Regions from separate parts of the Colwellia sp. BRX8-9 genome, predicted to be linked through region 1. Evidence: predicted binding sites of a transcription regulator. Region 1 holds the regulator's gene; each other region holds the start of a gene.
The links. The regulator FNR, encoded in region 1, switches genes on or off when oxygen is low (the NO sensors DNR and NnrR bind a similar motif). The targets are predictions, from matches to a motif close to TTGATCTAGATCAA.
Positions count from the first base shown of each region.

Region 2: the regulator FNR is predicted to act here: its motif matches at 8,805-8,818, upstream of napF (ferredoxin-type protein NapF).
Region 3: the regulator FNR is predicted to act here: its motif matches at 8,335-8,348, upstream of H4J70_RS15985 (nitrous oxide reductase family maturation protein NosD).

Region 1 is NZ_JACGVN010000015.1:33,849-44,977, forward strand. Features, by position in the region: gene ccoN (cytochrome-c oxidase, cbb3-type subunit I) at 1-1,114, shown strand, start outside; gene ccoO (cytochrome-c oxidase, cbb3-type subunit II) at 1,125-1,769, shown strand; gene H4J70_RS13360 (CcoQ/FixQ family Cbb3-type cytochrome c oxidase assembly chaperone) at 1,775-1,969, shown strand; gene ccoP (cytochrome-c oxidase, cbb3-type subunit III) at 1,962-2,924, shown strand; gene H4J70_RS13370 (FixH family protein) at 3,088-3,582, shown strand; gene H4J70_RS13375 (heavy metal translocating P-type ATPase) at 3,672-6,080, shown strand; gene ccoS (cbb3-type cytochrome oxidase assembly protein CcoS) at 6,110-6,322, shown strand; gene H4J70_RS13385 (sulfite exporter TauE/SafE family protein) at 6,328-7,005, shown strand; gene fnr (fumarate/nitrate reduction transcriptional regulator Fnr) at 7,044-7,763, shown strand; gene uspE (universal stress protein UspE) at 7,913-8,839, shown strand; gene ttcA (tRNA 2-thiocytidine(32) synthetase TtcA) at 8,950-9,912, shown strand; gene H4J70_RS13405 (glucosaminidase domain-containing protein) at 10,022-10,888, opposite strand; gene H4J70_RS13410 (hypothetical protein) at 10,928-11,129, opposite strand, start outside.
Region 2 is NZ_JACGVN010000005.1:222,843-233,971, reverse strand. Features, by position in the region: gene H4J70_RS06365 (EAL domain-containing protein) at 1-2,971, shown strand, start outside; gene H4J70_RS06360 (DNA polymerase III subunit psi) at 3,124-3,474, shown strand; gene rimI (ribosomal protein S18-alanine N-acetyltransferase) at 3,476-3,925, shown strand; gene H4J70_RS06350 (NapC/NirT family cytochrome c) at 4,124-4,714, opposite strand; gene H4J70_RS06345 (nitrate reductase cytochrome c-type subunit) at 4,751-5,209, opposite strand; gene napA (nitrate reductase catalytic subunit NapA) at 5,251-7,746, opposite strand; gene H4J70_RS06335 (chaperone NapD) at 7,743-8,048, opposite strand; gene H4J70_RS06330 (TIGR02808 family protein) at 8,051-8,191, opposite strand; gene napF (ferredoxin-type protein NapF) at 8,188-8,727, opposite strand; gene prfC (peptide chain release factor 3) at 9,149-10,732, shown strand; gene argS (arginine--tRNA ligase) at 10,897-11,129, shown strand, end outside.
Region 3 is NZ_JACGVN010000021.1:34,510-45,638, forward strand. Features, by position in the region: gene H4J70_RS15955 (anhydro-N-acetylmuramic acid kinase) at 1-238, opposite strand, end outside; gene H4J70_RS15960 (OapA family protein) at 273-1,679, opposite strand; gene tyrS (tyrosine--tRNA ligase) at 1,917-3,122, shown strand; gene H4J70_RS15970 (hypothetical protein) at 3,487-3,753, shown strand; gene nosR (transcriptional regulator NosR) at 4,192-6,324, shown strand; gene nosZ (TAT-dependent nitrous-oxide reductase) at 6,396-8,285, shown strand; gene H4J70_RS15985 (nitrous oxide reductase family maturation protein NosD) at 8,441-9,808, shown strand; gene H4J70_RS15990 (ABC transporter ATP-binding protein) at 9,821-10,777, shown strand; gene H4J70_RS15995 (ABC transporter permease) at 10,777-11,129, shown strand, end outside.

The DNA.
Region 1 (11,129 bases):
GCAAGCAGTTATTGTGCTCGCTGTTATCACGCTTCCTATGGGCTACACATCAAGTAAAGAATATGCTGAATTAGAATGGCCCGTTGACATTTTAATTGCCATTGTATGGATAAGTTACGCCATCGTTTTCTTTGGGACACTCGTTAAACGTAAAACCTCGCATATTTATGTTGCTAACTGGTTCTTTGGTGGCTTTATACTAACTGTTGCGGTATTACACATTGGTAATTCAATGGTAATTCCTGTTTCTATGATGAAGTCTTACTCTATCTACTCAGGTGCTATCGATGCGATGATGCAGTGGTGGTATGGACATAATGCCGTTGGCTTCCTATTAACCGCTGGTTTCCTAGGTATGATGTATTACTTCGTACCCAAACAAGCTGAACGTCCAGTTTATTCTTATCGTTTATCTATTGTGCATTTTTGGGCATTAGTTTCTTTATACATTTGGGCTGGCCCACATCACTTACATTACACTGCACTGCCAGATTGGGCTCAGTCTGTTGGTATGGTAATGTCTATCGTGTTATTCCTACCTTCTTGGGGTGGTATGATTAACGGTATTATGACGCTTTCTGGCGCATGGCATAAACTTCGCCATGACCCGATTCTTCGCTTCTTAATTGTTTCATTGTCTTTCTACGGTATGTCTACCTTTGAAGGTCCTATGATGGCAATTAAATCTGTAAATGCACTTTCTCATTACACTGACTGGACCATTGGTCATGTGCATTCTGGTGCTTTAGGCTGGGTTGCTATGGTGTCAATTGGTGCTATGTACCATTTAATTCCAGTGCTATTTAATCAAGGTCGCATGTACAGTATTAAGTTGATCAATGTGCATTTCTGGTTACACACAACAGGTATTGTTTTATATATAGTTGCTATGTGGATTTCAGGTGTCATGCAAGGGTTAATGTGGAGAGCGGTTAACACCGATGGTACGCTAACTTACAGCTTTGTTGAAAGTTTAACGGCATCATACCCATTCTACTTTATCCGTTTCGTTGGTGGTGTATTAGTTGTTGCTGGTTTCTTATTGATGGCTTACAACATGTTCAAAACTATCTATGCTGAAGACGAAAGTCTTAAGCCCGTTGCCATAGATTAGGAGGCTGACGATGAAAAATAAACATGAAAAATTTGAAACAAATGTTGGTTTGTTTGCTATTTTCACTATTCTCGCGATAAGTATTGGCGGCTTAGTTGAAATAACACCGTTGTTTTTTCAAAAAGCAACGACAACACCTGTTGACAACCTCAGACCTTACACCGCTTTAGAAATGGAAGGTCGTGATATTTATATCCGTGAAGGTTGTAATGTATGTCATAGCCAAATGATACGTCCTTTTCGCGCTGAAACTGAGCGATACGGGCACTATTCAGTCGCTGGTGAAGGCGTATGGGAACATCCATTCTTGTGGGGTTCTAAACGTACAGGTCCTGACTTAGCTCGTGTTGGTGGTCGTTATAGTGACGATTGGCATCGTGCGCATTTACTTGACCCTCGTTCAGTGGTTCCAGAGTCGAATATGCCTTCGTTTAGCTGGTTAGCTGAAAACAAGTTAGATGGCGAATTAACCGAGAAGAAATTAGCTACTTTTAATTTCTTAACGCGCAATCGCAGCCATAAAGATGAACAAGGTAATCGTATCCCGTTATATTCAGCTGCAGATTTAGCCGGTGCTAAAGACGCGGTTAAAGATAAAACGGAAATGGAAGCTCTTATTGCTTATTTGCAATCTCTCGGTCATGCGTTGAAATAATGATGATGGATTATGGCACCCTCAGAGGGTTAATAGCTTTATTAATATTGGCACTATTTATTATTATTGTGGTTTGGTCTTATTCTAAAAAGCGTAAAAGCGCTTTTGATGAAGCTGCAAACTCTATCTTCGAAGAAGATAAAGAAAAGACTGAGCTTAATGACGTGAATGGCAAACAGGAGACTAATAAAAATGTCTAGCTTCTGGAATATATGGGTTTGGGTTTTAACCCTAGGAACTTTAGTCGGTTGTTTTTTACTACTTCGCTATTGTTTAAAGAACTTTGCAGGTGTTCCTGAAGGTGAGTCAATGGGACACACCTTCGATGGCATCGAAGAATTGAATAATCCACTGCCGCAATGGTGGAGTACATTCTTCTTATTAACTATCATTTGGGCTTTTGGTTATTTAGCACTCTATGGTTTAGGTAATTGGACTGGATTTATTGGTTGGAAAAGCTCTAACCAAGGAATTTTGAATCTTGCTGAATCTAAAGCGCAGATAATCGCCGCAAAAGAAAATGGTTATTTAGTACAGTATGACCGTGAAATTGAAGCCGCCGATTTAAAATATGGTCCAATTTTTGATGCCTATGCTGCACGCACCATTGAAGACTTAGCCACTGATGAAGAAGCGTTAAAAGTAGGTCAACGCCTATATTTACAAAATTGTTCTCAGTGTCATGGTTCAAATGCAAGTGGTACTACCGGTTTCCCTAACCTAACCGATAAAGACTGGTTATACGGCGGAGACCCACAATCGATTAAGCATACACTTCTATATGGTCGTAATGCTAACGGTATGATCGCTTGGGGCTCAGCATTAGGTGATCAAGGCGTTAAAGATGTTGCCGCCTATGTACTGAGTTTAAGTGGTCGTGAAGTTGACGTTGCCAGTGCTGCTGCCGGTAAAGAAAAGTTCGCTCTGTGCGCAAGTTGCCATGGTGCTGACGGTAAAGGTAGTTTAGCTATGGGTATTCCTTTAGGAGCGCCGAACTTAACTGACAACATCTGGTTGTATGGCGGCTCTCCACGTGCCGTTGAGTCATCTATTAAAAATGGTCGAGCTGGTGTAATGCCCGCATGGAAAGATATTTTAGGTGAACAAAAAATACATCTTGTTAGTGCATATGTGTATAGTTTATCGCAAAAATAACTGCGTTTAATTAGTCTCAATATATCAGCCTTGCGGTATTATTACCGCAAGGTTTTTTTATATCTTCCAAGCCAAGAATAGTGAGTAAATTGTTGGTTTTTTAATAGTTCCCAATAGAAAAAAGTCGTATAATACGCGCACTTTCACCGACTGAATTTTTAATATGAAAACATCTTGGTATAAAGAGCCTTGGGCTTGGTTCGTTTTTATTCTCCCCGCTACCGCGGTTGTTGCTGGTATTTCGACTTACTTTATTGCTAACCATAATCCCGATCCATTAGTCGTTGGTGATTACTATAAAAAAGGTAAAGCAATTAACCTAGAAGTCTCTAAAGTAAAGCTTGCCCAAAAATTAGGGATGCGCTTTGCATTAAAACTGCAAGATAACGAATTAATTATCAAACCTACCGGTATTGATAAAGTATTCCCGGTGTTAAATCTTAATTTTTATCACCCGACTCTTGCTGATAGAGATTTCTATTTAGCACTCACGCCTGACGGTAATGGCTATTTTAGGCATGTCTTTGATGAACCAGTAAAGGGAAAATGGCGCTTAACCATAACGCCTTTTGAGAATCACTGGAAAATTCAAAATACTATTTTCTTACCTCAAAGTGAATTTATCGATATTATTCCTAATGTTAGAGAAGCTAACTAAGCGCCAATAGTCTCTATTAGCTTAGGTGTTGATTAACCTCACCTAAGCAACACCTCTATAAAAACCAATTATTTGCTTGGCCTCAACATATGAAAACACTTTGTTATCACTGCAGTGAAATTGTTCCTAATGGGTTAGATTTATCAATAAAAATTGAGAATACCATGCAGCCGATGTGCTGTATTGGATGTCAAAGTGTTGCTCAAGCGATTATTGATAACGGTTTAGGTGAATATTATCGTTTTAGAACAGCTCCCGCACTAAAAGGTGAGCCTCTGGTTCCTGAGCAGTTACAACGTAATAAGTTACTTGATGATGACAGCCTACAAAGTGAATTTACTTATAAAAATGATGAATATAACGAAGCAATTTTAACGATTGACGGTATAAGCTGCGCGGCATGTGCGTGGCTTATCGAAATGCAACTTATCAAGATAAACGGCTTAATTAAAATTAATGTAAATGCCACGACACAACGTGCAACTGTTCGATGGAATAATAGTGAAGTACAACTTAGTGAGCTGATTAATCATATCAGCAATATTGGTTACCAAGCCCTCCCTTTTAAAGCGAGTACCGCCGAAAAACTTAACAAAACCCAAAGTAATAATTATATTAAACGCCTAGGTATCTCTGGTATTTTAATGATGCAAGTCATGATGATCGCTTTTGGCTTATACTTTGGCGCCTTTTCTGGCATGGATGAGTACAACTTAATCTATTTACGCTATGCGAGTTTATTCTTGACCTTACCTATTGTCACCTATGGCGCATTACCCTTCTACAAGGGAGCTATTAATGCTTTAAAAGTGAAGCGTTTATCTATGGATGTTCCTGTTGCTATAGCGATTTCACTGGCATTTTCGGCCAGTGCTTGGGCAACAATCACTCAGCAAGGTGAAGTCTATTTTGAATCAGTATCGATGTTCACTTTTTTACTACTTATTGGTAAATTTTTAGAATTTAGAGCAAGAAGTCGCGCTGCGGAAGTCTCGGCTAACTTGCTTAAGTTAATGCCGATGATAGCGACAAAACTCATTGATGATAAAGGAACAGAAAAAGAAGTCATACTACCAGCAAAAAAACTTCGTCCTCTCGATATTGTACTCATAAAACCAGGCGAAGTGGTTCCCGCTGATGGCACAATAATTACAGGCAGCAGCCAACTCAACGAAGCGATGTTGTCGGGTGAGCAGTTACCCTTAAATAAATCAATAGGCGATACTGTCTTTGCAGGCACTATAAATGGTGACGGTAATATCAACGTTGAAGTTAAACAAGCCAGTGAACATTCTTTTTTAAGCCAACTGATCAGATTAAGTGAATCATCTCAGGCGCATAAACCCAAATTAGCAAAATTATCAGATAAAATCGCTCAATACTTTGTTGCGGTTATTTTACTAACCGCTATAGGTACTGCATTTTATTGGCAACAGCATTTACCTGAAGAAGCTTTTTGGATCACCTTATCGGTACTCGTTGCTACCTGCCCTTGCGCCTTGTCACTGGCAACCCCCACAGCGTTAACCTGTGCGACCACACGCTTAAACCGCGAAGGTATCATGATAAAATCTGCACATGTTATGGAAACATTACCGAAATTAACCACTATTGCCTTTGATAAAACAGGTACCTTAACTTCTGGTGATTTTTCTATTAATGAAATAAAGCGCTTTAATAATGAAAAGCTTAACTATAGCAAGCAGCAGGTTTTAGCTATAGCAGCAGCGCTCGAGTCTTATTCTGAGCACCCTTTAGCCAAACCGTTTAAAGCATTTCGTGATTACTCCTACCATACTCAAGCCGTTGAAATTAAATCTGGTGCTGGTATTCAAGGGAAAGTGAACGGTCAATACTTTCAAATCGGCAAACCTAATTGGTTGCTTAGCGAATCAAGTATGTTGGCAGAATTTGCGACGGCTTCTTGCCTATTAGTAGCAGACAACCAATTAGTCGCTGCTTTTTATTTAAGCGATGAAATTCGCAATGATGCCCAAACGCTGTTAGATGACTTAAAGAAATGTAATATTTATACCATCATGCTATCGGGTGATAACCCTGCTGGCTGTGAAAAAGTTCAGGCATTGCTACATTTAGACGAGATACATAGTACTTTGACTGCGGCTAATAAGATGGCGATAATAAAAAATCAGCCTAAAAACTCAACCGTTGCTATGGTCGGCGATGGTGTCAATGATACGCCAGTATTCGGCGCAGCCCATGTCTCGATTGCTATGGGGAGTGGCACCGATATAGCTAAAAGCGGTGCCGATGTTATCTTACTCAATAATCGTTTAAAGTCGATAACAACATTAAGACAGGTCGCCAATAAAACTCGTCGCATTATTTGGCAAAATTATTTTTGGGCATTCGGTTATAATGCTATCGTATTGCCCCTTGCCGTCTCAGGCTACATTACCCCCTATATGGCGGTTATAGGTATGTCTGCAAGTTCGATATTGGTTATCACTAACTCGTTACGTTTATTAAAAAAGTAAACGCAAACTTATAATAGAGCATAAAGACCATGAGCATTATTTATATTTTGATCCCCATAGCGATAATCCTAACCTCTATCGCCATTTATTTATTTTTTTGGGCAGTAAAAACTGAACAATTTGATGATTTAGAGAAACAAGGTATGAGTATCTTGTTTGATGAAGATGAAAACACTACCACCAAAAAGTCCACTGAAACCCATAGCGAAAATACAGCTAAAAATGATACGGGTAGTAAATAACAGCCATGTTGAGTATAGATTATTTATCGGCATTCATCATCGGCTTGTTAGGTTCGGGACATTGTATCGGTATGTGCGGTGGTATAACAACGATGTTAACATCTGCTATATCACCGCAACAAAAAGGCAGCGATAAATTTAAGCTGGTCGGTGCATATAATGTTGGCCGAATTTTTTCTTATAGCTTAATTGGGGCAATCGTTGGATTTAGTAGTTCTATTGCAATAAAGAATATTGGCGTTCCATTAGGTTTTTTACGGTTATTTGCAGCGGTATTTTTAATTTTATTAGGCTTGTATTTAGGCCAATGGTTAATGTGGCTATCAAAAGTTGAAAAAATGGGTAAGTTCCTTTGGCGTTATCTATCCCCGTTAAGTAAAAGGTTTATTCCCATTAATAATGCTAAACAAGCGCTAGCATTAGGAGCAGTCTGGGGATGGTTACCTTGTGGTTTAGTCTACTCGACATTAACTTGGTCCTTAGCCAGTGGAAGTGCCCTCAGTGGCGCCCTAATTATGACTAGTTTTGGTTTAGGTACTTTACCAGCCTTGTTAAGTCTTTCACTTGGCTCTTTTGGTATAAAGTCGTTGGTAACAAACACGAAATTCAAGAAAATAATGGCGCTAATGATAATTTCATACGGAATATACAGTTTAATGTTTGCATATCAGCAATTGTTTTAATATGATCGATAAATTAGGGATAACTCATTTAGGTTAATATGTATAAAAAGCCATGTTCTACATCTCAACATATTCATTGTCAAAACTGTAGTATCAGCGAGCTGTGTTTACCTTTCTCTTTAAATGATAAAGAGCTCGATACACTAGACAGCATTATTGACCGTAAACGCCCTATCCATAAAGGCGAACAAATTTTCCAAGATGGCGACAAAATGCAAGCTTTATACGCTATTCGCTCTGGAACATTCAAAACATTTACGGTTAATGAACAAGGTGAAGAACAAATTACCGGTTTTCATTTAGCGGGTGATTTATTAGGTTTTGATGCTATTGCTGAGTCAGAGCATCCTAGTTTTGCAAAAGCCTTAGAAACATCTATGGTCTGTGAGATACCTTACAATACTTTAGATTCATTATCGAATACGATGCCTAAGTTGAAAAAACAAATTCTTCGCATGATGAGTTCAGAAATCCGCGCAGATCAAGAAATGTTAACGCTACTTAACCGCAAAAATGCTGAACAACGCTTAGCAACTTTTATTTCAACCTTAGCCAGTCGCTATCATGCACGGGGTATGTCACTAACAGATTTTCGCCTAACGATGACGCGAAGTGACATTGGTAATTATATTGGTTTAACGGTTGAAACCATCAGTAGATTATTAAATCGTTTTCAAAAAAATGAATTAATCACAGTTGATGGAAAACTCATCACAATACTTAATATGGATAAACTTAACGAGTGTGCTTCACTGTAGTTTATCGCTTTTTTAAATAATTATAGATAAATGCTTAACATTAAAGATGTTAAGCATTTTTTTTATTGAAATATTATGATTTAAAGCAAATAATATCTATTAATTATGGTCTATTATTAATATTATTTAATAACTAGGGAGTAAATATTATGGATAAGTATAAAAAAATATTAGCCGTTATTGATCCAACCACTGAAAATCAAAAAGCGTTGAAACGTGCGATTGAATTAGCACGACATAGTGGCGGACAGATCACTGCATTTTTAACCATTTATGATTTATCTTATGAAATGACCACCATGCTTTCTGGCGAAGAGCGAGAAGCAATGCGTCAATCGGTTATTAATGATCGTAAACTATGGTTAGACGAAAAGATTTCAGAAACTGATCACCAAGACATAACCATAGATACCTGTATTATTTGGCATAATCGCCCATTTGAAAAGATCATAAAAAAAGTACTGGCTGAAAACTTCGATATTGTCATCAAAGGCACCCATCAACATGACAAGCTAAAGTCGGTTATTTTTACGCCAACAGATTGGCATATCTTAAGGAAATGTCCCTGCCCAGTATTACTGGTTAAAGACCATAGCTGGCCAAGCAATGGTAATTTACTTACCGCACTCAATATCGGTAGCGATGATGATGAGCACAAAGCGCTTAATAATAAGTTAACCCAAGAATCAATAGTGTTTTCTTCACTGATTAAAGCCAATGTTCATTTAGTGAATTCTTATCCAGGTACGCCAGTAAATATTGCCATTGAAATTCCAGAGTTTAACGCCTCTGAATATAACGACACTATGTTTAATCATCACAAAAGTGCGATGAAAGACCATGCTAATAGCTTTAATATTCCGCTTAAAAATACCCATGTTAAAGAAGGTTTACCTGAAGATGTTATTCAAAGTATTTCTAAGCACGTTGATGCTGAATTAGTTGTGTTAGGTACTATTGGTCGAACGGGGATTTCAGCGGCACTTATTGGTAATACTGCAGAGCATGTCATTGACCGCCTTAACTGTGATGTCTTAGCGATAAAACCTGATGGTTACCTCTCGCCATTAGCTTAATATTGAAATATGTAAATATCCATTAAAAAGCCGAGGATTTCCTTGGCTTTTTGCTATACTACGCGCGGTAAAATTCATACTTTTTATTTCAAATATCTCTAGGAAACACTATGAGCGCTCAATCAGCGACACCAATAACATCTTTAACACCCAGCCAAAAAATACAGCTGAGTAAACTTGAGAAGCGCTTAAGACGACATGTTGGCCAAGCTATCGCGCAATATAATATGATAGAAGATGGCGATAAAATAATGGTGTGCTTATCGGGTGGCAAGGACAGTTACGCCCTTCTGGCTATTTTAATGTTGTTAAAAGAATCAGCGCCCATTCATTTTGATATCGTTGCCGTTAATCTTGATCAAAAACAACCTGGTTTTCCTGAGCATATCCTTCCCGAATACTTAGAAGCTTTAGGTGTTGAATATAAAATTGCGCAAGAAGATACCTACTCTATTGTTAAAGATAAAATACCTGAGGGGAAGACCACCTGCAGTTTATGCTCTCGTTTACGCAGAGCTATTTTATACAAGGTCGCGGCAGAAATAGGCGCAACTAAAATTGCACTAGGCCATCATCGTGATGACATGGTTGAAACACTGATGCTAAATATGTTTTATGGCGGTAAATTAAAATCAATGCCAGCAAAATTGGTCTCTGATAATGGTGAGCATGTCGTCATTAGACCGTTAGCTTTTTGTAAAGAAGCAGAACTCATCCAATATGCACAACTAAAAGCGTTCCCAATTATTCCTTGTAATTTATGTGGCTCTCAACCTAATTTACAACGTCAAAACATTAAGAAAATGTTACAGGACTGGAATGTTAATCATCCAGGACGAATTGAATCTATGTTTACTGCCATTCGCAATGTGGTTCCATCACATTTGTGTGACAGTGAACTTTTTGATTTTAAAGGGATTAACGCTGATTCAGGCATTATCAATGGTGGCGATATCGCTTTTGATGATGAACCTATTATTGCCGCTCAATTAACAAACAACGTCAATATTGAAGACAATTCAAAAGCCAAACTTTCATTAAGTAACAGTTTGAATATTATAGAAATAAAGTAGAATCTACCTTAATTAATACCAAGTATCTAAGCGCGATAACAACACCAGTTAAAAGAATGAATGTTATCGCTCGCCATCATTATCTGACGCGTAATACAATAAGCCGAGCCTAAATAACCTTAGGTTTTGGCTTCGACAATATTTTATCAAAATACACTTTATTATGGCGGATCATTTCTGTTATTTCTAAGACATAATCAGTGCCTCTAATAGAATAACGCAGTAATCCTGTTGCTAAGATTTGTGGCGATAGTGGTTGTTCTTGAGCGCGTAACTGCCCTCTAATTGAACGAAAAACACCATAAGCATGATTTGTATTAATATTGTGTAAATAACGCTGTACCGCATGCTCTAAACTATTAAATGCCGCTACTTCATGTTTAGCACCGTCATCTCTTCCTCTTGGCACCATGCCACAACCCTTTTTATAGCACCACATACCAAAAAAGTTTAAACCAACTCGAGCAAAACGAGAAGTGCCCCAAGCTGATTCATTGGCTGCCTGCACTAATACTAGTTCAACAGGCACAATATCAATACGCAACAATAATTCATTAAGTTGCTGTAGCGGCGAGTGTTTTTGATTAACTTTATATTTCTTAATTAATCGCTCAAGCAAAGCTTGTTGATCTGCTAAAAGATTTTCCTCGAGGAAAAGTGTTTCTATCATCAAGGAGACTTCTGCCCTTAACATAAGAATATTGCTATTCTCTTGCGCTATTGCTGGATAAATATAACGGAAAAACTGACGTTTTTTCGTTTTAACATCGCTTATAGAAGCAAAGTTTGGGATCTTAACGTTATGAAGCGGTTGCTCAACCACTTTTACTTTCGCCTTGACCACAGGAACGATAACAACGTTTGTTACTTCCGGCGTGGGAAGTTCAAAAGTTGGCGCTAAAAAAGTGAAGGGCGCAATAAGCGCAAGAAAAAATACACTTATTAACACAGTTCTCATCAAATATTGAATGATCATAGTAGCCTTTTTGTTAACAATAAGGTTTTGCACAGAGCTTTACGCTGAAAATGTATCACTCGTTTGCTGAGCGGGTACATCCGTCGCTTGTAACTGCATGCCAAAAATCTCTCGATATAAAATGCCTTTAACATTATAAAATAGCGGCGCTATAAATGTTAATGCGACTAAGAAAAGCATAACACCAATCACTGAAAATTGTGTTTTAGCAAGAATGGCTAAGGGGATTAAAGATAAAAAT
Region 2 (11,129 bases), on a different contig from region 1:
ACAAGTAACGCCGTTTGAAAACAAGCGCTTTGAAGCACTAATTATTAATCAGTTGCATTACAATGCTATCTTACAAGGAGATACTGTTAATGCTCAACGATGGCTAGATCGCTTTAAAAAAAACCTTAATCAAATCATTTCAAAAAAATCCTTACTCGCGTTAAATCTTCTATTAAAAAAAAATCAGCTGCTTGAGTTACAAAATGATCAACAACATCTGCCAGCATTAAAGATTTCCTTGGCGTTATTTAATCAGATGAACAACGTAATAATAAAAAAAAATAACAGTATTTTAAATGATGATGTCTACCTGACCAACCGAGATGTTGCTGAAATTAATAATTTAACTGGTATTTCGTATTTCTCAATTGGCGACTATGACCAAGCACAACAGTATTTTATTACTAGTTTGCGTTTATATGAAGACTTGCAGGCTTTACAAGGTGTCGCGGCGGCGCTTAATAATTTATCCCTAATTAGCTGGGCACAAAAAGATTTTCATGCTGCCTTAAAATATTTAGAGAGACCTATAGAGATATCACAACAGCTTAACGACAGTGCGCTTTATATCATTAACATTTCAAATCAAGGTATTTATTATACCGAGCTCAAACAGTTTGAGAATGCAATCGTATCCTATAAAAAAGCGATTAATCACCCTGACAGTAAATATTTTCCTAAAGAGACATTAGGCGCCATTATTGGTCTCGCCGATGCCTACATTACAATTAATGAATTAACATTAGCAAAAAAGCAATTAGAAGAAGCGTTGCAATTAACTGCAGCAACCAAGAATAAAAAATCACAAATTAGTGCGGAAGGCTTTATTGGCGATATTTATCTACTGCAGGGAGAGCCTCTTCGAGCGTTAGCCATTTATAATCGCGCATTACTTTACTATCAAGAGACCAAACTTCAACAACTTGAAGCAGAGACTTATAAACGCATCAGTAAAGCTTATCAAGCGCAGAAAAAATGGCAACAAGCCTTTAATTTTTATGAAAAACATATCCTGTTAATTAATAAACTTAATGACGAAGCACAGCAAAAATCAATCAGGGTCTTACAAAATCAATATAAAGCAGAAGTAAAACAGAAAAAGATCAACTTATTACAAGCTGAAAATCAATTACAAACATTAGAGCTACAGTCAGCAAAAAATCAAAGTGTTGTGACCATTGTTATTAGTCTATTTTCCTTAATCATTTTATTACTTACGGTAAATCGTCATTATATACGAAAAGAAAAAGTACGTTTAACACGCCACAATAATGAAATCAGAGCCAATGAAGAACAGTTGACGTTATTGTCTATTGCTTTTAAGAATACGGCTGATGCGGTATGGATAACCAATAAAGACTTCGAAATTGAAGTAGTAAACAATGCTTACGTTACACATACCCACAAGCATAAATCTGAAGTAATAGGTCAAAAGGTAGTTTTTGCAGAAATAAATGGCCAGCCTGCTGATTTATCTGAAAAATTACGCACTCAGGCTATGGTGCATGGTAGTTGGTTAGGGGAGCTTTTTGATCAAAAATCTACCGGTGAAATTTATAGTTTAGAATTAGAGATTGAAGCGATAACAAACGATAATAATGAAATTATCCATTATCTTGGTGTTTTTAGAGACATTACTGAAAAAGTAAAAATACAACAGCAATTAAGTAAGCTTGCTACCCACGATGATTTAACCGAATTGCCGAATAGAACCCTATTGCATGAATTGATTGTCCAATCTTCTTTGAACTCTCAGCGCTCTCAAAAATCACCAACCGTACTATTACTCGATGTAAATAGTTTCAAAAAAATTAATGACACTTATGGCCATAGTGCCGGTGATGAAGTTATCCGTGAAATTGCCGATCGTTTAAGTACGGTATTATACCCAAAAGACGTTATTGCACGTATTAATGGTGCTGAATTTTGTATTTTAGTTGAGCTTTCTGACCCTAATTATGGTGCTATCGCTGTTGCACGGAAAATACTGTCTTGTTTTGACACTGCATATGTATTTGATGACCACCAGTTGCCTGTTACAGCAAGCATTGGCATTACTCGATACCCTGAAGATGCTGATGTTCCTCAGGAGCTATTAAGAAAAGCAGCGTTAGCAATCTTTGATATTAAAGCTCAAAAAAAGAATAATTATCAATTTTTTGAACAGCGCATGAACAGTGAAGTTGCAGAACAATTAGCGCAAGAACAAAGGCTACTCACAGCAATAAAAAATGAGACCTTTGAATTTTATTATCAACCCTTTGTTGATACTAAATCTGGCTTAATTTCGGGTGCAGAGGCCTTAATCCGGTGGATTGAAGCGGACGGTAATATTATTTACCCTGACAGTTTTATTCCCTTTTCTGAAAAGCTTGGTCTAATAGACCAACTTGATAAAATCGCAATAAATAAGGTCTTCGCTCAAGTTGCTTTATGGCAAAAACAAGCGTTAGACTTTGGACCTATTGCCATTAATTTATCAGCAAAAATGTTTTCTGATTCAGCAGCCCTTATTGCACTTTTAAAAGCGAAACTAAACCAATATGGCATCTCTCCCGCCAGGATAAAAATTGAAATTACTGAAGGCATGTTACTGGATAAAATAGATATCGCTATTTTAACCATGCAACAGCTTAAGGCACTTGGCTTTAAGCTTTCATTAGATGATTTTGGTACAGGTTTTTCTTCTTTAAGTTACTTAAAACAATTTCCTATCGACATTCTCAAGATTGACCGTTCGTTTATTATGGGAATGCATGAATCTTCAATCGATCAAAGTATTGTTCGCTCTATTATTAACTTGGCTAATAATTTAAATTTAAGTGTTATCGCAGAAGGCGTGGAATTAAGTGAGCATTTAGCGTTTCTCCAACAATTAAACTGTCAGGAGTATCAAGGTTATTATTTCAGTAAAGCCATTGGTTTTAAAGAGTTAGAGCAACTAGTCATGACTCAAATCAAAACGCTATAAAGTACAATGGCTTTATCTTTTAATTTGCGATTAATTGAGAGTCACAGGATTAATACACCACCAATAATAACGGGTATATTTGGTATTAAGTGAAAATTCTGTCATTATGTGCTTCTTACTTACGCTATGCTTTATCGCCTTAATTTATGACCATGACTAAAAGACAGTTTTCGCACTTGCAGGCTATGGGTATTGAACTTTGGCAGTTAAAAAATAGCGAAAAAACGAACAATAGCGACCACCCTCTTTATTTAGACATTGAACTTGCTACATTAGTTGATACTCATATATTTACCGACATCCTGCATTCTTTAGGTTGCTCTATTGGTGAAGTAAGTTGCAATAATAATGCCTTATCGATAGGTTTATTAACCTGGCAATTTAGTGAACAGACTGATATATCACTAACAAAGCATCACTTGGTTACCCCGTCGATTAACGTTTTGAAAAATTCTCCGCTATTAAAACAAACACTTTGGCAAAAACTACAAGAAATTCAATAAAATGACCTTTAGCTATCATAAAATATCAAGTAACGACGTAGACTTATTAATCCCTATAGAGAATGCTTGTCACTCTCACCCATGGAGTGAAAAAACCTTTAACAGCTGTATTGGCGCGCGATATTTTGGTCATTACTTACAAGTGGATAATAAGTTAGTGGGGTTTTATATTGGCGAGCATGTCGCTGGTGAAGCAACGTTAATGGATGTTTGTGTATTACCAACACTGCAGGGCAAGGGTTATGGTAAAGCATTACTAGAACACTTTTTTATGCAATCAAAACAACTTAACAATACAGTTATTTGGTTAGAAGTTCGAGCAAAGAACATCAGTGCTCAAATGATGTATATCAATAGTGGTTTTATTGAAACTGGCAGAAGAACAGGTTACTACCCAAGTGCCTCTGGTTTCGGTTATGAAGACGCTATAGTCATGAAAAAAGTGCTCTAATACCTAATAAAGCAGGCATAAATGAGATTCCAGTTAATAGGGTTCAGTAAAAAAGCTGCTTCAACAATAAGAGCGACAAGAGTTAAAACCATCATACACGAAACAAAATAAAGCCTCTTTAATCATGACAATTAAAGAGGCTTTTACATATCACGGTTTCACGAATAAGCGTTTAAGCTATTCACACAAGTAAGTAAACTACCAATTTTCAACACCTTTCATGTCTGGTAATTCATGGGCGATACCCTTATGGCAATCTATACAGGTTTTTTCGCCAGAAGCCAGTGCACTTGAGTGCATTTTAACACTTCGATTACCTTGTTCTGAAAAGTCCATGTACTCAAAGTTATGGCAATTACGACATTCCAGTGAATCATTCTCTTTCATGCGTTTCCATTCACGTTCTGCCAATTCACGGCGATGATCTTGAAACTTTTCTCTTGTGTCGATCAAGCCAGTAAGCATACCCCAAACTTCTTTACTCGCCGCAATTTTACGAACGATTTTATGAGTCCATTTTTTGGGAACATGGCAGTCAGGACAAGTAGCACGAACGCCAGAACGGTTAGAGTAATGAATAGTTTCTTTGTATTCTTCATAAACATTATCTTCCATTTCATGACAACTAATGCAGAACTCTTCGGTATTGGTCACTTCAAGGGCGGTATTAAATCCCCCCCAAAAGATAACACCGCCAGCAAAGCCGATAGCTAAAATAAACCATAAGGCGGCACTGCTTGGCGACTTTAAATACGAAAGTAAGCTTTTTATTTTTGATTTTTTGGTCATGTTAATCCCCTAAATTACGTTTAGATAAACCATTATTTAATCATTACCTAACGATTCAACGGGTTTAAAAAGATTATCAACTAACTCAGGTGCATCAGCTTGTGTAACATGGCATTGAGAACAAAAGTAGCGACGCGGAGAAACATCTGACAGTGTTTTACCGTCACGTGTTTCAAAGTGCGTTAAACTTATTTTGGTTGCGCCGGTTTCTCTCGCATATTTCCAACCATGACAAGTTAAACACTTATTACTGTCTTTATTGACCCGATAACCACGTGTTTGATGAGGCACAACAGGTGGTTGATGCACATAATTACGCTGAATAGGATTTTTATCTTTAATGACACGTTTAAGCGCTTCTGCACTTTTGGTTTCATTAATTTTAGCTATGCCACGAATAGTCTCTAAACCGCCTGTCGTTACTTCTTGATAAGCTTGTACGCTTAATGCCATGGCTAAACTGGCTGTTATCATTATTATTGATAATATTTTCATTTTTTACCTCTACCCGGTAGATTAAGTAAATTTAATTAGTGCTAAACAGTGACTTTTTTCACTTTCACCGCACATTTTTTGAAGTCAGTTTGTTTAGACAAGGGATCGGTAGCATCTAGGGTTAACTTATTAACCAATTGTTTTGCATCAAACCAAGGCATAAAAACTAAACCTTTCGGGGGTCTATTACGGCCACGAGTTTCAACACGAGATTTCACTTCACCTCGACGAGATTCAATCAAAACCTCATCACCACGGCGTAAACCTCTTGCTTTAGCATCGTCAGGGTGGATAAATAACACCGCATCAGGAAATGCTTTATGAAGTTCAGGTACACGCGCAGTCATAGAGCCTGAATGCCAATGTTCAAGAACACGACCGGTACTCAGCCATAAGTCGAATTCTTCATCAGGTGACTCTGCCGCTGGTTCGTAGGGTAAGGCAAATATATTGGCTTTTTTATCTTTATGGCCATAAAACTGCACTTCACTGCCTTTCTCTACATAAGGGTCGTGCCCCTCACGAAAACGCCACTTAGTTTCTTTACCATTAACAACCGGCCATCTAAGGCCACGCTCTTCGTGATAGCGATCAAAGGGGGCTAAATCATGACCATGTCCTCGGCCAAAGGTTGCATATTCTTCAAATAAGCCTTTTTGAATATAGAAACCAAAATAATCACCTTCAAAGTTAGTATCACCTTTGGATTCACTCATTGGGAATTTATCTACGTTACCGTTTGCATAAAGCACGTCAAACATAGTTTTGCCACGGTATTCAGGATTCTTGGCAAGTAATTCTTCAGGCCATACTTCTTCAATTTTAAAACGTTTAGAAAATTCAACTATTTGCCATAAATCTGAACGCGCTTCACCTGGCGCATTCACTTGTTGATGCCAAAACTGTGTACGGCGCTCTGCATTGCCGTACGCTCCCTCTTTTTCTACCCACATAGCAGTAGGTAAAATCAAGTCAGCCGCCTGTGCCGTTACCGTTGGGTAAGGGTCTGAAACGACAATGAAATTTTCTGGATTACGATAGCCAGGGATCCCTTCTTCATTAATATTTGGTCCGGCTTGCATGTTGTTATTACACATAACCCAATATGCATTTAATTCGCCATCTTTAAGCATACGATTTTGCAGAACTGCATGGTAACCGGGTTTAGGTGGAATAGTGCCTTCAGGTAATTTCCATATTTTTTCAGCTATCGCTCTATGCTTAGGGTTTTTAACAACGAGATCGGCAGGTAATCTATGTGAGAAAGTCCCTACTTCACGCGCCGTTCCACAGGCTGACGGCTGTCCGGTTAATGAAAACGGGCTGTTACCCGGTTCAGATATTTTACCCGTTAATAAATGCACGTTGTACATGAGGTTATTTGCCCAAACACCACGAGTATGTTGATTGAAACCCATCGTCCAAAACGAAGTCACTTTAACTTTAGGATCCGCATAAAGTTTAGCCAGCGTTAATAATTTATCTTCAGAAACACCCGAAAGTTTTGATGTATATTCAATACTATAAGTGCTAACAAATTTAGCAAAGTCATCGAAGCTCATCGGTTTAGATGCGCCACTGTCAGGATTTTTAGCCGCTTTTTGTAATGGATGAGTAGGACGTAAACCATAACCAATATCAGTAACACCTTCGCGAATATTGACATGCTTTTTCATGAAATCTTCGTTAACGGCGTTATTTTGAATAATATAATTAGCAATAAAGTTTAATATCGCTAAATCTGTTTGTGGTGTAAAAATCATACCGTTATCAGCAAGTTCAAAACTTCGATGCTTATACGTTGATAATACGTTTACTTTTACATGAGGATGACTTAAACGACGGTCAGCTAAACGCGACCATAAAATAGGATGCATTTCCGCCATATTAGAACCCCAAAGGACAAATGCATCGGCGTGTTCTAAATCATCATAACAACCCATAGGTTCGTCGATACCAAAGGTACGCATAAAACCACCCACAGCTGACGCCATACAGTGACGAGCATTAGGATCAAGATTGTTGGTTAAAAAGCCCGCTTTCATTAATTTTGAAGCGGCATAACCTTCCCAAACAGTCCACTGACCCGAACCAAACATACCAACTGAGGTTGGGCCTTTTTTCTTTAAAGCGGCTTTAAATTTTTCAGCCATAACATCAAAGGCGGTATCCCAGCTTACCGGTGTAAACTCACCTTCTTTGGCATAAACACCATCTTTCATCCGTAATAACGGTTGAGTTAATCGGTCTTTCCCATACATAATTTTGGATAAAAAGTAACCTTTAATACAGTTAAGACCTTTGTTAACTTCTGCTTGAGGGTCACCTTGAGTCGCCACCACTTTTCCTTCTTGTGTTCCAACAAGCACACTACAACCTGTGCCACAAAAACGACAAGGGGCTTTATCCCATTTAATGGTAGTATCCGACGATTTAGTCAGCAAGTTTGAAGCTGAAGATGGCACGGCGATACCTGCGGCGACAGCTGTTGCTGCAATGGCGTTCGCTTTTATAAAATCACGTCTTGTTAATGTCATACCTTTATCCCCTGATGTTGTGGTAGCCCATAATCATTATGATGAAAAATCAATGATGAAGAGATCACACCCGGTAAATTACTCATATCTGTAATGGTGTTAATAAGGCCTTTGCCTTTTTCACCTCTGTTTAAATCATTTTCTTCTATGGTAACCACCATAGAGCCGTTATCAGCAATCTCATGCACTTCAGCGCCAGGAAATCCGCCCAGTTCTTCGGCCACTTTCGCGGTATTACTTGGCTGAGCAACAAAAAGCACACCAGCAATATTAATAGGTTTTTCTTCTAGTAGATTGATCACGATTATTCCCCTGCCGGCTTAATACCTAACATTTTTAAAAGTGCGATAGCGACTAAAGCGGTACCGGCAAAACCAGCTAAAAAAATAACAGGCATCGATGAATATCCTAAGATATTCCAAATCATTTGTTCAAGAGCGCTCATATAACTCTCCTATTAGTATGTGTGGGTTGCTCACCCACAGAATTTTTTGGTGTTAATTCAATAGATGATTGCGGGCAAATAGCAACACAGGCCCCACAATTTGTGCAGTCACTAAGTTTTATCTGGGGTTGTGGTACTGATGAATTTATATATTTAAAAGATATAGCTTCTGTCTCACAGCTATCTTGACAACTTTGACAAAACACATCGTTAACCGCTAAGCAATCGCCCTTTATGGAGATATCTAAATCCCAAGCATTTACTTCTGGAGCAAGTGCACGTTCGGCAAAAAGTGGCTGTTGACAACTTTCAACGCACGCTTGACAAAAAGTACACTCTCCTTTTAAAAAGTTAACTTCAGGGAAACCGCCATCACCTTTTTGAATGATATTTTCAGGACAAGACGTTAAACAGTCACCACATTGTGTGCAGCCATCAATAAAAGTGGCTTCATTGAGCACCCAAGGCAATCTGATTGCCGGAGCGGTTGTTAATTTTTTTGCTTTAAAAAAGTTTCTTCTAGCTAAATCAACCATGCTATCTCGTTATTTTTACATCATATTTCAGACTTTCTACCCAAAGAGTAATTTATCTTATACTCGAAGGTGAGATATTGATTTCGATCAAGACTTTCAAATAACATGACTATTAATCTCTTTATTAAATTCAAAAAAATCAGCTTGTATTGAATTTATTATTGAATCTCAACCTTAAAAATAACCAATCAAATAATTATTATCTGCACGATCACTTACCACTTAATCAAATAACAAAAGAAAAAGTGTTAATGTCTCGGATTCTTGCTAAAAATAATCATTTAAAGACAGTCCCCTAATGCGGCTATTTATATTTATGGTACAATGCGCGCAAAATTTAGGATTGTTCACATGTCCTTTCAGTATTTAAAAAAAGCATTTTATGTGCATCAGCATGTACACCAAAGAGAACTTTTAAAACATGACAACGCTACAGGCTAATGAAGTCAATCTAAGACGTACTTTCGCAATTATCTCTCATCCTGATGCGGGTAAAACCACCATCACTGAAAAAGTATTACTTTTTGGTCAGGCTTTACAACGAGCCGGCACGGTAAAAGGTAAAAAATCAGGCCAGCATGCAAAGTCTGACTGGATGGAAATGGAGAAAGAGCGTGGTATTTCTATCACGACCTCTGTAATGCAATTTCCTTATAACGGTTGTTTAGTTAATTTACTGGACACACCTGGTCACGAGGACTTTTCAGAAGATACCTACAGAACACTCACCGCGGTTGATTCATGCTTAATGGTTATCGACGTAGCTAAAGGTGTTGAGGCACGAACTGTTAAGTTAATGGAAGTAACGCGTTTACGTGATACGCCCATCATTACTTTTATGAATAAAATGGATCGTGATGTTCGTGACCCAATGGAAGTTATGGATGAAGTGGAAGATGTGCTGAAAATAAAATGTGCCCCTATTACTTGGCCGATTGGTATGGGTAAAGAATTTAAAGGTGTCTATAACATTTTAACTGACGAAATATTTTTATATAAGTCAGGACTTGGCCATATGATCCAAGAAGAAAGAATTATCAAAGGGCTTGATAACCCAGAGTTAGATAAGGTCATTGGAACTTATGCTGACGATTTACGTGAAGAATTAGAACTGGTTGCGGGTGCATCACATGAATTTAATTTGGAAGAGTTTTTAAAAGGTGAACTAACGCCAGTATTCTTTGGTACGGCTTTAGGTAATTTTGGTGTTGACCATATGCTTAATGGTTTAACTAAATGGGCACCAAAACCTTTACCTCGTTTAACTGATGTTAGAGAAGTAACCGCTCAAGAAGAAAAATTCACTGGCTTTGTTTTTAAAATTCAAGCGAACATGGATCCAAAACACCGTGACCGTATTGCTTTTATGCGTATTTGCTCAGGTAAATACGAAAAAGGCATGAAAATGCGTCAAGTACGTATTAACAAAGATGTAAAAATTGCCGATGCCGTAACGTTTATGGCTGGAGACCGTGCACATGTAGAAGAAGCATATGCCGGCGATATTATCGGTTTACATAACCACGGTAGTATTCAAATCGGTGATACCTTTACTTCAGGCGAAATGATGAAATTTAGTGGTATTCCAAACTTTGCCCCTGAAATGTTTCGTCGTATTCGTTTACGTGATCCATTAAAAGCTAAACAATTACAAAAAGGTTTAATACAACTTTCAGAAGAAGGTGCTGTGCAAGTATTCAGACCTTTCAACTCAAACGAGATGATAGTTGGCGCGGTCGGTGTATTGCAGTTTGAAGTCGTTGTACAACGTTTAAAAACTGAATATAAAGTTGACGCTATATACGAACCGATAAGTGTAGCAACTGCACGCTGGTGTACTTGTGATAATGAAAGAACACTAGAGCAATTTAGCAAAAAAGCTTATGACAATTTAGCACTAGATGGTGGTAATAACTTAACGTATATTGCTCCAACTATGGTGAATTTGAATTTGGCACAAGAGCGTCATCCTGACATTCAGTTCCACAAGACCCGAGAACACTAAGTTTTTCTGCGTAGTAGGTATTTTACCCGCGTTGTTCGATACTTTTTATTGGCTTATTTAGTAAACTAAACTCACCAATAAAAAGTAACAAACGCTTTGCTAAAATGCCATATACTTGCAAAAAATGAGCAAATAATTTCTATTAAAAGAAAACAGAGATCAAAATGAATATTAAGCAATTACTAAGTGAAAAAGTATCTGCGGCCATGGTTTTGGCTGGATTGCCTGAAGGCACTAACCCAGCGGTAAGCCTGTCAAGTCGCCCTAATTTTGGTGACTACCAAGCAAATGGTGTTATGGGTGCAGCTAAAAAACTGAAAATGAACCCACGCGAATTAGCGACCACCGTTGTTAACCACTTAGATTTAGCTGGTATTGCTGACCATATAGAATTAGC
Region 3 (11,129 bases), on a different contig from region 1:
TACTTATTGCCTCACTAAATTGATGGGCAAGAGTAATATCAAGTGAAAAGGCTCTGTCTATTTCGTTATGATTGGGTAGATAAAGCTCAGTGATTTTTTGTCGAGTGACATTGTCATATGCTTGATAATAACTAGCAACTAGTTCGGCACTTCCACTAGTAAAGTCAACAAGGGCTAAGTCAATGCCATCGGCACTAGTGCCAGACATTAACCCAATATAAAACGTAGCTTTTGTCATTTATACTCGCTAATTATTATTGGGCTAAAGAGGGTTAATGCGTCTGCATCGCCAACAAAGCTTGTCTAGAGCCTGAAAGTTCCATTAAGCGTTGGCTTGATAATACCGAAAACTCAGCAGCATATTTCTTATTAATGGGTTTAGCATCAGGTAACTTTACCGTTCTTGGATTACGGTGTACGCCATTAAGTAAAAATTCATAATGTAAATGTGATGCTTCTGACATGCCAGTTGAGCCGACATAACCAATAACGTCACCTTGCTTTACCCGTTGCCCTTTTTTAACATTTCGTTTTGAAAAGTGTAAATATTTAGTCTCAATGCCATTACCATGCTGAATAAATACGTAATTACCATTATATTTGTTATAGGTTGAATGGGTCACTTTCCCATTACCTGCAGCTACAACAGGTGTACCTTTATTTGCACGGTAATCAGTACCACGATGAGCTTTCCAGCGCTTTTGAATAGGATGAAAACGCTTTGGTTTGAAATTTGAACTAATATACCTAAAGTTTACCGGCGCACGTAAAAAAGCTTTGCGCATACTTCTGCCATCAGGAGAATAATATTCGCCGTCTGTAAAGCGAATGGCTTGAAAAGGATCATCTTTATTAATAAATTCAGCGGCAAGAATCTTACCTGTACCTATATGATCGCCATCGACATATCGATTTTCAAAAACAACATGAAAACTATCCCCTTCACGAATATCTAAGGCAAAATCGATATCCCAACCAAAAATATTAGCAAGGTTAATTATTTGTGCATCGTTTAAACCTGATTCAATACCAGCATTCCAAAAATTACTTTTTATAACACCGTGGGCAATAGTTTCTCGAATTTCTACCGTTTTGGTTTCTTTACTTGATTGGTAACTGCCATCATCAATTAGTTTTACATATAAGGTTTCTGTTTTTGATAAAGGGTAGGTCAGTACTGCTAGCTCTCCTGCTGCGTTTTGGCCTATATGAAAGACATCACCAACATTAATTTTTTTCAATAATTTACTGTAGTCACCTTTTGCTGAGCTCACGTCGTATGTTGTTCTCGCGCTATAGCCAAGGCGTTTAAATACTTTGGCAAGAGAGTCACCACTGCGTACTTTTGCTTTTTTCCAGGTTAGTGTCTCTTCTTCACTGTTAATAGGTGCCGTTATATTTTCTTTATTTATTGATGATTCGATATTGCTAGCAGGCGTGTCTAAGGAGATATCTTCAACTTCAACTTCAACTTCAACTTCAGGTAAAGCTAATGCGTAACGTTTACCTATTTCTAGTGACGTATCTGTCAATTGACGACTGGCTGTTGCCTTTTCCGAAGGAATAAGGAGTAACAACAACACAATTATGCTGAATGAGCTAATAATTACCCTATGCGGTTTTGGTAACTGTAAATAGAATTTTTTTATGTTTTTCAACAGACTACAACCTAATTTCATGTATCTTAATACGATAGCTATCGTTTACTATATCAAAAAATAGCCTTGAGTAAAATTTAATTACCGTAAAGGTGAGTGATCTCGGGGACTCAGCGGCACTTCTTCCTTGAAAAACAAGTTGCAATAATTAAAAAATAGAACAATTGCCCTAAATATTAACTTAAGGCTTTTCACCCAAGGCATTATTGCAGTAGAATCGAGCAATAAATTATGATTATATTTTTTGGAGCTAAGTCGATGACTGATGTCAGCCAAGCGTTTGCTGAAATTAAGCGTGGTGCAGAAGAAATTTTGCTAGAGAGTGAATTACTAGAAAAATTAAAAACGGGAAAGCCACTAAAAATTAAAGCAGGGTTTGACCCTACAGCACCAGACTTGCATCTAGGTCATACGGTATTAATTAATAAGTTGCGTCAGTTTCAACAACTTGGCCATGAAGTTATTTTCTTAATTGGCGACTTCACTGGCATGATAGGTGATCCAACCGGTAAAAATGTTACGCGTAAAGCGTTAACAAGAGAAGACGTGCTGGCAAATGCTGAAACTTATAAAGAACAAGTTTTTAAAATTCTAGACCCAGCTAAAACAACGGTTGCTTTTAACTCTACCTGGATGGATAAGCTAGGCGCTGCTGGTATGTTAAAACTGGCATCTCGTCAGACGGTTGCCCGTATGATGGAACGTGATGATTTTAAAAAACGTTACACCAGCGGTCAATCTATTGCCATTCATGAGTTTATGTATCCTCTCGTTCAGGGCTGGGATTCTGTAGCCTTAGAGGCTGATGTTGAGCTAGGTGGCACTGATCAGAAATTTAATTTGTTAATGGGGCGCGAATTACAAAAATCAGAGGGGCAACGACCGCAAACGGTCTTAATGATGCCTCTTTTAGAGGGGTTAGACGGTGTACAGAAAATGTCTAAGTCGCTTAATAACTATATTGGTATAACGGATAGCCCAACAGAAATGTTTGGTAAAATAATGTCTATTTCTGATGTATTGATGTGGCGCTATTATGAACTGTTGAGTTTTAAGCCAATGGAAGAAATTGCTGGCTATAAAACAAAAATTGCTGAAGGAATGAACCCTCGCGATGTAAAAATCGATTTAGCCAAAGAGTTAATTGCTCGTTTTCATGATGATGAATCGGCTGAGGCGGCACATCAAGAATTTATTAATCGTTTTCAAAAAGGCGCAATGCCTGATGAAATTGAGGATAAATTAGTTCAGATAGCCGATGACAGTGGTGACATCGCTATTGCTAACCTACTAAAAGAAGCGGGCTTAGTAGCGAGTACTTCAGATGCCATGCGAATGATTAAGCAAGGGGCGGCTAAAATTGAAGGTGAAAAAATTACCGACAGCAAGTTACGTATTGCTTCGGGGACTACGGCTATTTACCAAGTTGGCAAACGTAAATTTGCTAAAGTAACAGTAAAATAACCTCACATATTTATAACCTATGTATAAGCCAGTATTTATTACTGGCTTTTTTATCAGTGCATTAAAGAGTCAGGTGTTTTACGCTAAAATCATAATGACTTTTATTTATTATCTCAGTAATAAAATCCAGCATAATTGCTTAATAATTATTCGTCAATTTTTTTTACACTAACGCTAAATCTAGTCGTAAGCACAGAATGCTTCATCTTCAGTTCGTTGTTAAATAACAGTATTTTAATCTTGGAATAATTTGTGCTTAATTTAAGTGTCGAGTTAAAGTTGTTAACCGATAAATCCCACTCATTAAAGTTGTCGAGTTGTTATTTTGTTGAACCAAATATTAAATACAGTATTGAGCCGCACTATGGAAAATAAACCCGAGAGAAATAATTTAATCGAACGGCGACAATATTTTGATGACAGTGAGTTTGAATCTGATAATAATTGGAAAAAATTAACGTTAGCTCAACGTTTTGCTGCACTAAGTTTAACTAAATACGGCTATGAACTCCGCTTTACCCGGTTTACATCGAGTGGCAGTACTGCTGTTCTTGTTTTAAAAAATGGTACACCAGCAACTATAAGCGAAGATGGCGACATTAATACTACACCAGATATCAATATACGATAGTGATACTAGTTGTCGACTTTATCTGCTGCCAGTAGAGTTCTGCTTCTAAACTAACTTTTATTCTGCATTGCTAGTATTGCTAGTATTGCTAGTAATGACACCATTGCTGCCATAACCACCATTGATACCATAACCATCATCGTCATTATTATCCGCTGCCAGTAGAGTTCTGCCCCTAAACTAATCTCGATTATCGATTACCTAAATTGAAACACCACCGTTATCACTCTACAGCCACTGCAGATATTCTACGACGCTAGTTGTTACCTTTCCTGATACTAATGTTTCTTTAACCCTATATTTTGGAGGGTTATTTTTCTTTTGTTTATTGATCTACATCAGATCACTGTTTAACCGTGAGCGTAATATATGCGACATATTGTCGCAGTAGTACCTTTAGGTTTACTGAATTAAAATTAAATAAAAGAATGTTAAGTCATGGCTAAGAATAGAGTAAAGACATCTAAAATTAACAGTTTGCTATTAATGCTTTCGATATTTTTATCTGTAGTAATGCCTGCACAAGCTTTGTTTGTTAGCCCGCCTAAAGACCCTATTCCACTTATCCATGAAATATTCCCAGAAGCAACATCAATATCAGATAAGCAAGGTGAACCGTTAATTTGGACCATATATAAAGACAAAGACATTATTGGCTATGCTTTTGAAACAAACGACTTAGCTAAAATGCCAGCTTATTCTGGTGAGCCAGTCAATATGTTAGTCGCCATTAGCCCAGCAGGTGTTTATTTGGGAGCTAAAGTTCTAGAGCATCATGAACCTATTATTCTTGCTGGCATCCCTGAAAGTAAACTGTATGAATTTGCTGATCAATATAATGGTTTAAACGTAAGTGACAGATTAAAGGTCGGTGGCAATAACAAGGAAGGCGTTATTCATATCGATGGGCTTTCTGGTGCAACTGTTACTGTCATGGTGATGAATGTAGCAATTACTAAAGCGGCAACAAAAGTCGCTCGTTCTTTAGGTATTATTAAAGCTAGCCAAGACATTATTCAACCTATGTCCAGAATATACCCAGATGTCTATCAAAAGCTTGATTGGCAAGGACTTCTTGGTGACGGCTCCATTCGAAAATTAGCCTTAAATAGAAAAATAGTTGATGAAGCGTTTGCGGGGACTAGAGTTGAGCATGTTGATGAAGCAAGTGCAGAGCAGAAACAACAGCTGTTTGCTGAAATTTACTTTGCTCAGGCTGATATCCCAACGGTGGGTCGTAACTTATTAGGCGATAGTGAATATCAATGGTTAATGGCAAGCCTTAAAGAGGGTGAACATGCCATTATTATGCTGGGAAATGGCTATTCTTATAAAGGGTCGGGTTATGTGCGTGGCGGTATTTTTGATCGTATTCAAATACTACAAAATAACGAAGCCTTTGCCTTTCGTGATTTAGATCATAACCGTGTTACTGATCTTTATATTGCTGGCGCACCTAGATTTAAAGAAATGTCATTATTTATTGTCCGTGCCGAGCACCAGTTTAACCCCGGTGTTGATTGGCAGGTGGAGTTACTTGTTCGCCGCCAATTAGGCGCAGTCGATAGCTTATTTACCTCTTTCAAAGGCGATTATCACACATTAGATAAGTATGTTGACCGTCCAGCTCTTATTTATCCTGAGCCAGAGTTAACCTTGATTCAAGAAGTTTGGCAAGAGAAAGAAGCTGAAGTCATTATCTTGATTATTTTACTTGCTATCGTTGTCATGAGTTTGTTTTTTCAAGATATATTGGTACGCCACCCAACTTTTATGCACAACTTCCGTCATTTGTTTTTGATTATTACTGTCGTCTTTATTGGTTGGTCATGGGGTGGCCAGTTGTCTGTGGTCAATGTATTTACTTTCTTACAAGCCTTAATGTCTGATTTTTCGTGGGATTTATTCTTACTCGACCCGATTATATTTATTTTATGGGGAGCGGCAGCCGTTACCATGATTTTATGGGGCCGGGCGGTTTATTGTGGCTGGTTGTGCCCATTTGGCGCTTTACAAGAGTTGATGAATATCTTTGCTCGCTACATAAAAATACCACAATTTGAATTACCTTGGGCCGTGCATGAAAGATTATGGGCCATTAAGTATCTGATTCTATTAGCACTTTTTGGTTTGTCGATGGAATCATTATCACTGGCTGAACATTTCGCTGAAGTTGAACCTTTTAAAACAACGTTCTTATTAAAATTTGATAGAGAATGGCCATTTGTTTTATATGCATCAGTACTCTTGATTATCAATATCTTTAATCGCAAATTCTTTTGTCGTTATTTGTGCCCATTAGGCGCTGCATTATCAACCAGTAATAGTATTCGTTTATTTAGCTGGTTACGTCGTCGCCCTGAATGTGGTCAGCCTTGTAAAACCTGTGCTAAAGAGTGTGAAATTCAAGCGATAGACCCTAATGGCGTGATCAATATGCGCGAGTGTCACTATTGTCTCGACTGCCAAGTCACTTACTTTAACGATGAAAAATGCCCACCATTGAAAAAATTAGCACGCAAAAAAGCAAAGTATAAAGAAACAGAAATAGAAGCAGTAAATGTCGGTTAACAAGTAAATAAAAGTATACAAGCAAGTGTTGGAATCAATATTAAAAAAATTAACCATAATGGAGAAAAGTAATGAGTAATGACGATAAAAGCTCTAATAACGTAGAGTTAGAGAACGAAGGTAGACGTAAGTTTTTTGGTAAAACAGCGATATTAGGTGCTGGTGTTGTTGCTGCTCCAATGACGGCAGCTATGTTTTCATCAATGGCACAAGCTCGTGCTAAAGATGCCGGCAGTGATCCGTTTGTTCATCCTGGTGATTTAGATGAGTATTATGGTTTTTGGTCAGGTGGTCAATCTGGTGAAGTACGTATTATGGGTATTCCATCAATGCGTGAGTTAATGCGTATTCCTGTCTTTAACATTGATAGTGCGACTGGTTGGGGCTTAACAAACGAGTCTAAACGTATTAAAGGCGATAGTGCCAATATTATGGTTGGCGATACGCATCACCCTCATATGAGTATGACTGACGGTCGTTATAACGGTAAATATGTTTTCATTAACGATAAATCAAATACACGTGTAGCACGCATTCGATGTGATGTGATGAAAACGGATAAAATGCTTACCGTTCCTAATACACAAGCAATTCACGGTTTACGTGTACAAAAAGTACCCTATACAAAATACATAGTATGTAATGGCGAGTTTGAGGTGCCAATTGTCAATGATGGTAAAGCCTCTTTAGAAGATGTAAGTACTTATCGTTCAATATATAACGTGATTGATGCGGAAACGATGGAAATGGCTTTCCAAGTCATCGTTGATGGTAACTTAGATAATACCGACGCTGATTATGATGGAAAATATTTTGCATCTACATGTTACAACTCAGAAATGGGGATGAGCTTGGGTGAAATGATCACATCTGAACGCGATCATGTTGTTGTATTTAGTCTAGCGCGTTGTGAAGCTGCAGTTAAGGCAGGTAAATTCAAAACTTATAATGGCAACAATGTACCTGTTTTAGATGGTCGTAAAGGCTCTCAATTAACGCGTTATATTCCGGTTCCTAAATCACCACATGGTTTGAACACGTCACCTAATGGTGAGTATTTCATCGCTAACGGTAAATTATCACCGACCGTTTCAATCATCTCAATTAAAAAATTAGATGCATTATTCGCTGATGAAATTAAACCACGTGATACGATTATTGCGGAACCAGAATTAGGTTTAGGCCCACTTCATACCGCATTTGATAACAAAGGTAATGCGTACACAACATTATTTCTTGATAGCCAAATTGCTAAGTGGAATGTTCAAGATGCTATTGATGCCCACAATGGTAAGAAAGTGAACTATATTCGTCAAAAACTAGATGTTCATTATCAACCCGGTCACAACCATACAACAATGGGAGAAACACGTGATGCTGATGGTAAATGGTTAGTCTCTTTATGTAAGTTTTCTAAAGACAGATTTTTACCTGTTGGTCCTTTACGTCCAGAAAACGATCAATTAATTGACATTTCAGGTGACGAAATGAAAATTGTTCATGATGGACCTGCATTTGCTGAACCACATGATTGTATGATGGTACACCGCACTAAAATGAAACCATTAAAATTGTGGCCTCGTACGGATCCAATGTTTGCAGAAACAATTGCTATAGCAAAACGTGATGGCGTAGATGTGTACTCTGAAAACAAAATTATTCGTGATGGTAAAAAAGTACGCGTTTACATGACCTCAATCGCGCCAACTTACGGTATGACTGAATTTAAAGTGAAGTTAGGTGATGAAGTGACTGTTATCGTCACTAACCTCGACCAAGTAGAAGATGTAACCCACGGTTTTTGTATGACTGATCACGGCGCTCAAATGGAAATTGGTCCACAAGCGACTGCTTCTATTACTTTTATGGCAAATAAACCCGGTGTTTATTGGTATTACTGTAATTGGTTCTGTCATGCATTACACATGGAAATGCGCGGTCGTATGTTGGTTGAAGCTTAGTACTAAGTTAAGTACATTTTAGTTTTAATAGACTTAACGTTTAACGAAGTTAATCCAGATCAAGGGCATATCATTAAAAGGTGATATGCTTTTTTTACTTACAAATATTATTGATTTTTGGTGGTTGTCTCTTGGTAAAATGCAAATCAGTGTTTATATTTATTAGTGTGTTTTGTCTTTTTATTAAGCCGCTTTGCGCTGAAAATATTAAGCTGACGCCACAAGATAATTTACAACAACAGCTTGATAAAGCCGTTGATGGTGATGTTGTTATTCTTACTCCCGGTCGTTATTTAGGCAACTTCATTATTGAACATTCGATTACACTTTCAGCCCAGCGTGATGACTTAGGCAAAGTGATTATTGATGCGCAAGGTGATGGTCATGCTTTGCTACTGAAAAACTCTAACATCACCATAAAAAATCTCACCATAGTTAATTGGGGAAGTAACCTTACTGAGCAACATTCTGCTATTTATTCTGAAAAAAAATCCAGCCATATAGTGATTAAAAACAACAAGCTTAAAGGTGATGGCTTTGGTATTTGGTTACAAAAAAGCGAACACATAAAAGTCCTTAATAATACTGTTGAAGGTAATTTGAGCTTACGCTCAGCCGATAGAGGTAACGGTATTCAGCTTTCTATCGTGAAACATGCTGAAGTCCGAGGCAATGAAATATTTAACACCCGTGATGGGCTTTATATTATTTCTAGTCAAGAGAATATTTTAGAAAATAATACTCTGCACGACTTACGATATGGCATTCATTATATGTATTCATACGACAATTCGGTAATTAATAATTTTGCTTATAACACGCGAGCTGGCTATGCGCTAATGAGCTCTAGGCGATTAATTATCAGCGGGAATACAACGATAGACAGTGAAGATTATGGTTTTTTATTTAATTATATAACACAGTCAACTATCAGCAATAATATTGTTAAACGTGTTTGGACAAAGCCTGAAAATAAAGTATTAGGCCGTGATGGTAAAGGGCTCTTTGTTTATAATTCAGGTTATAACACTTTAAAAAACAATCTTGTCGAAGGCGCTGAAATAGGCATTCATTTAACGGCTGGTTCAGAAAACATTAAAATTTACGGTAACAGTTTTATTAATAACCCGACACAAGTTAAGTACGTTTCCAACAAAAAGCAAGAGTGGAGCTTAGCGGGTAAAGGTAATTACTGGAGTAATTACCTCGGCTGGGATATGAATAACGATAACATTGGCGATGTTATGTTTGAACCAAACGATGGTATCGATAAATTAGTTTGGCAATACCCAGAAATGAAAATGCTAATGGACAGCCCCGCGATTATTATTCTGCGATGGGTGCAACGTCAATTTCCAGTACTAAAACCACCCGGTGTGAAAGACAGTTTTCCGTTGATGTCCTCACCACATCACCGAAATACTGATGAAAACTTCTCAAGGGTACAAAAGATTAATGCCGAGGCACTAAAAACTGACACGGCAGATAATCAATCTGCTGTTGTGCAACGTGCAGAGCATTAAGGATATAAATTGATGAACACTACAGACAAAACACCTCTGGTTAAACTAACTAACGTGGGTAAAAAATATCCGAAATTAACAGCACTAGACTCTGTTGATATGCAACTTTCACAGGGAGAAGTCTTAGGACTTTTTGGTCATAATGGTGCGGGTAAAACCACCATGATGAAGCTTATTCTTGGCGTTATTGCGCCAAGTCATGGCAATGTTAAAGTGATGGGGATGGCACCAGATTCTAAAGAAGCTTGGCACATGCGCGCTAAAATTGGTTATTTACCTGAAAATGTTAGTTTTTATGAGCAATTAACCGGTTTAGAAGTGCTTAGTTATTTTGCTAAACTTAAGGGCTTTGACAAAAAACATGCAATGGCTTTACTCGAGCAAGTTGGGGTTGCTCATGCCATGAAGCGGCAAGTTAAAACGTATTCAAAAGGAATGAGGCAACGTTTAGGGTTAGCACAGGCTTTTATCGGCAATCCAGCTCTGTTGTTGCTTGATGAACCCACTGTTGGCTTAGATCCTATTGCAACCGCTGATTTTTATAAAACGGTTGATGATCTAAAAAGCCAAGGAACCAGTGTTATTTTATGTTCACACGTTTTACCCGGTGTTGAACAACATATTGACCGAGCGATGATATTATCTTCCGGCAAAGTGCTTGCTATGGGCTCTTTAGAAGAGTTACGCCAAGCCGCCGCCTTGCCCGTCACCATCAAAGTTGAAGGTTTGAATGGTTCGCTTCAAGGCGATCCTAAATTGGCTAAATTTTTAGTAGATAAAAATCATGGTGATTTACTGACGGTACCTGAGCAAGATAAATTAGCGACCTTGCGTCAGTTACTGAGTTATCAAGCGATTAAAGATGTCAGAGTTGATTCGGCCAATTTAGAGCAAGTTTATCAATTTTATTTATCACGCCATTTAGCTGACCATGTCGATAATAAAAATACCGTTAAGGAGCCCCGCTAATGAAACAAATATTAGCCGTTGCCAACAAAGAATTTCATGATGGTTTACGTAACCGTTGGCTAGTGTCAATTACTGTTATTTTTGCTATTTTGTCTATTGGTTTGACCTATTTTGGTGCTGCAGCGTCAGGGACAGTAGGCGTAACCTCTTTATCAACAACGATAGCGAGTCTGGCCAGTTTAGCGGTATTTCTTATTCCACTCATTGCATTACTGCTCAGTTACGACAGTTTTGTGGGTGAACAAGAAAGCGGCACCTTGTTATTATTGTTGACTTATCCCTTAAGTAAAAGCCAACTGTTATTAGGTAAGTTTTTAGGACAAGGCGGTATTATTGCACTTGCAACCCTTTT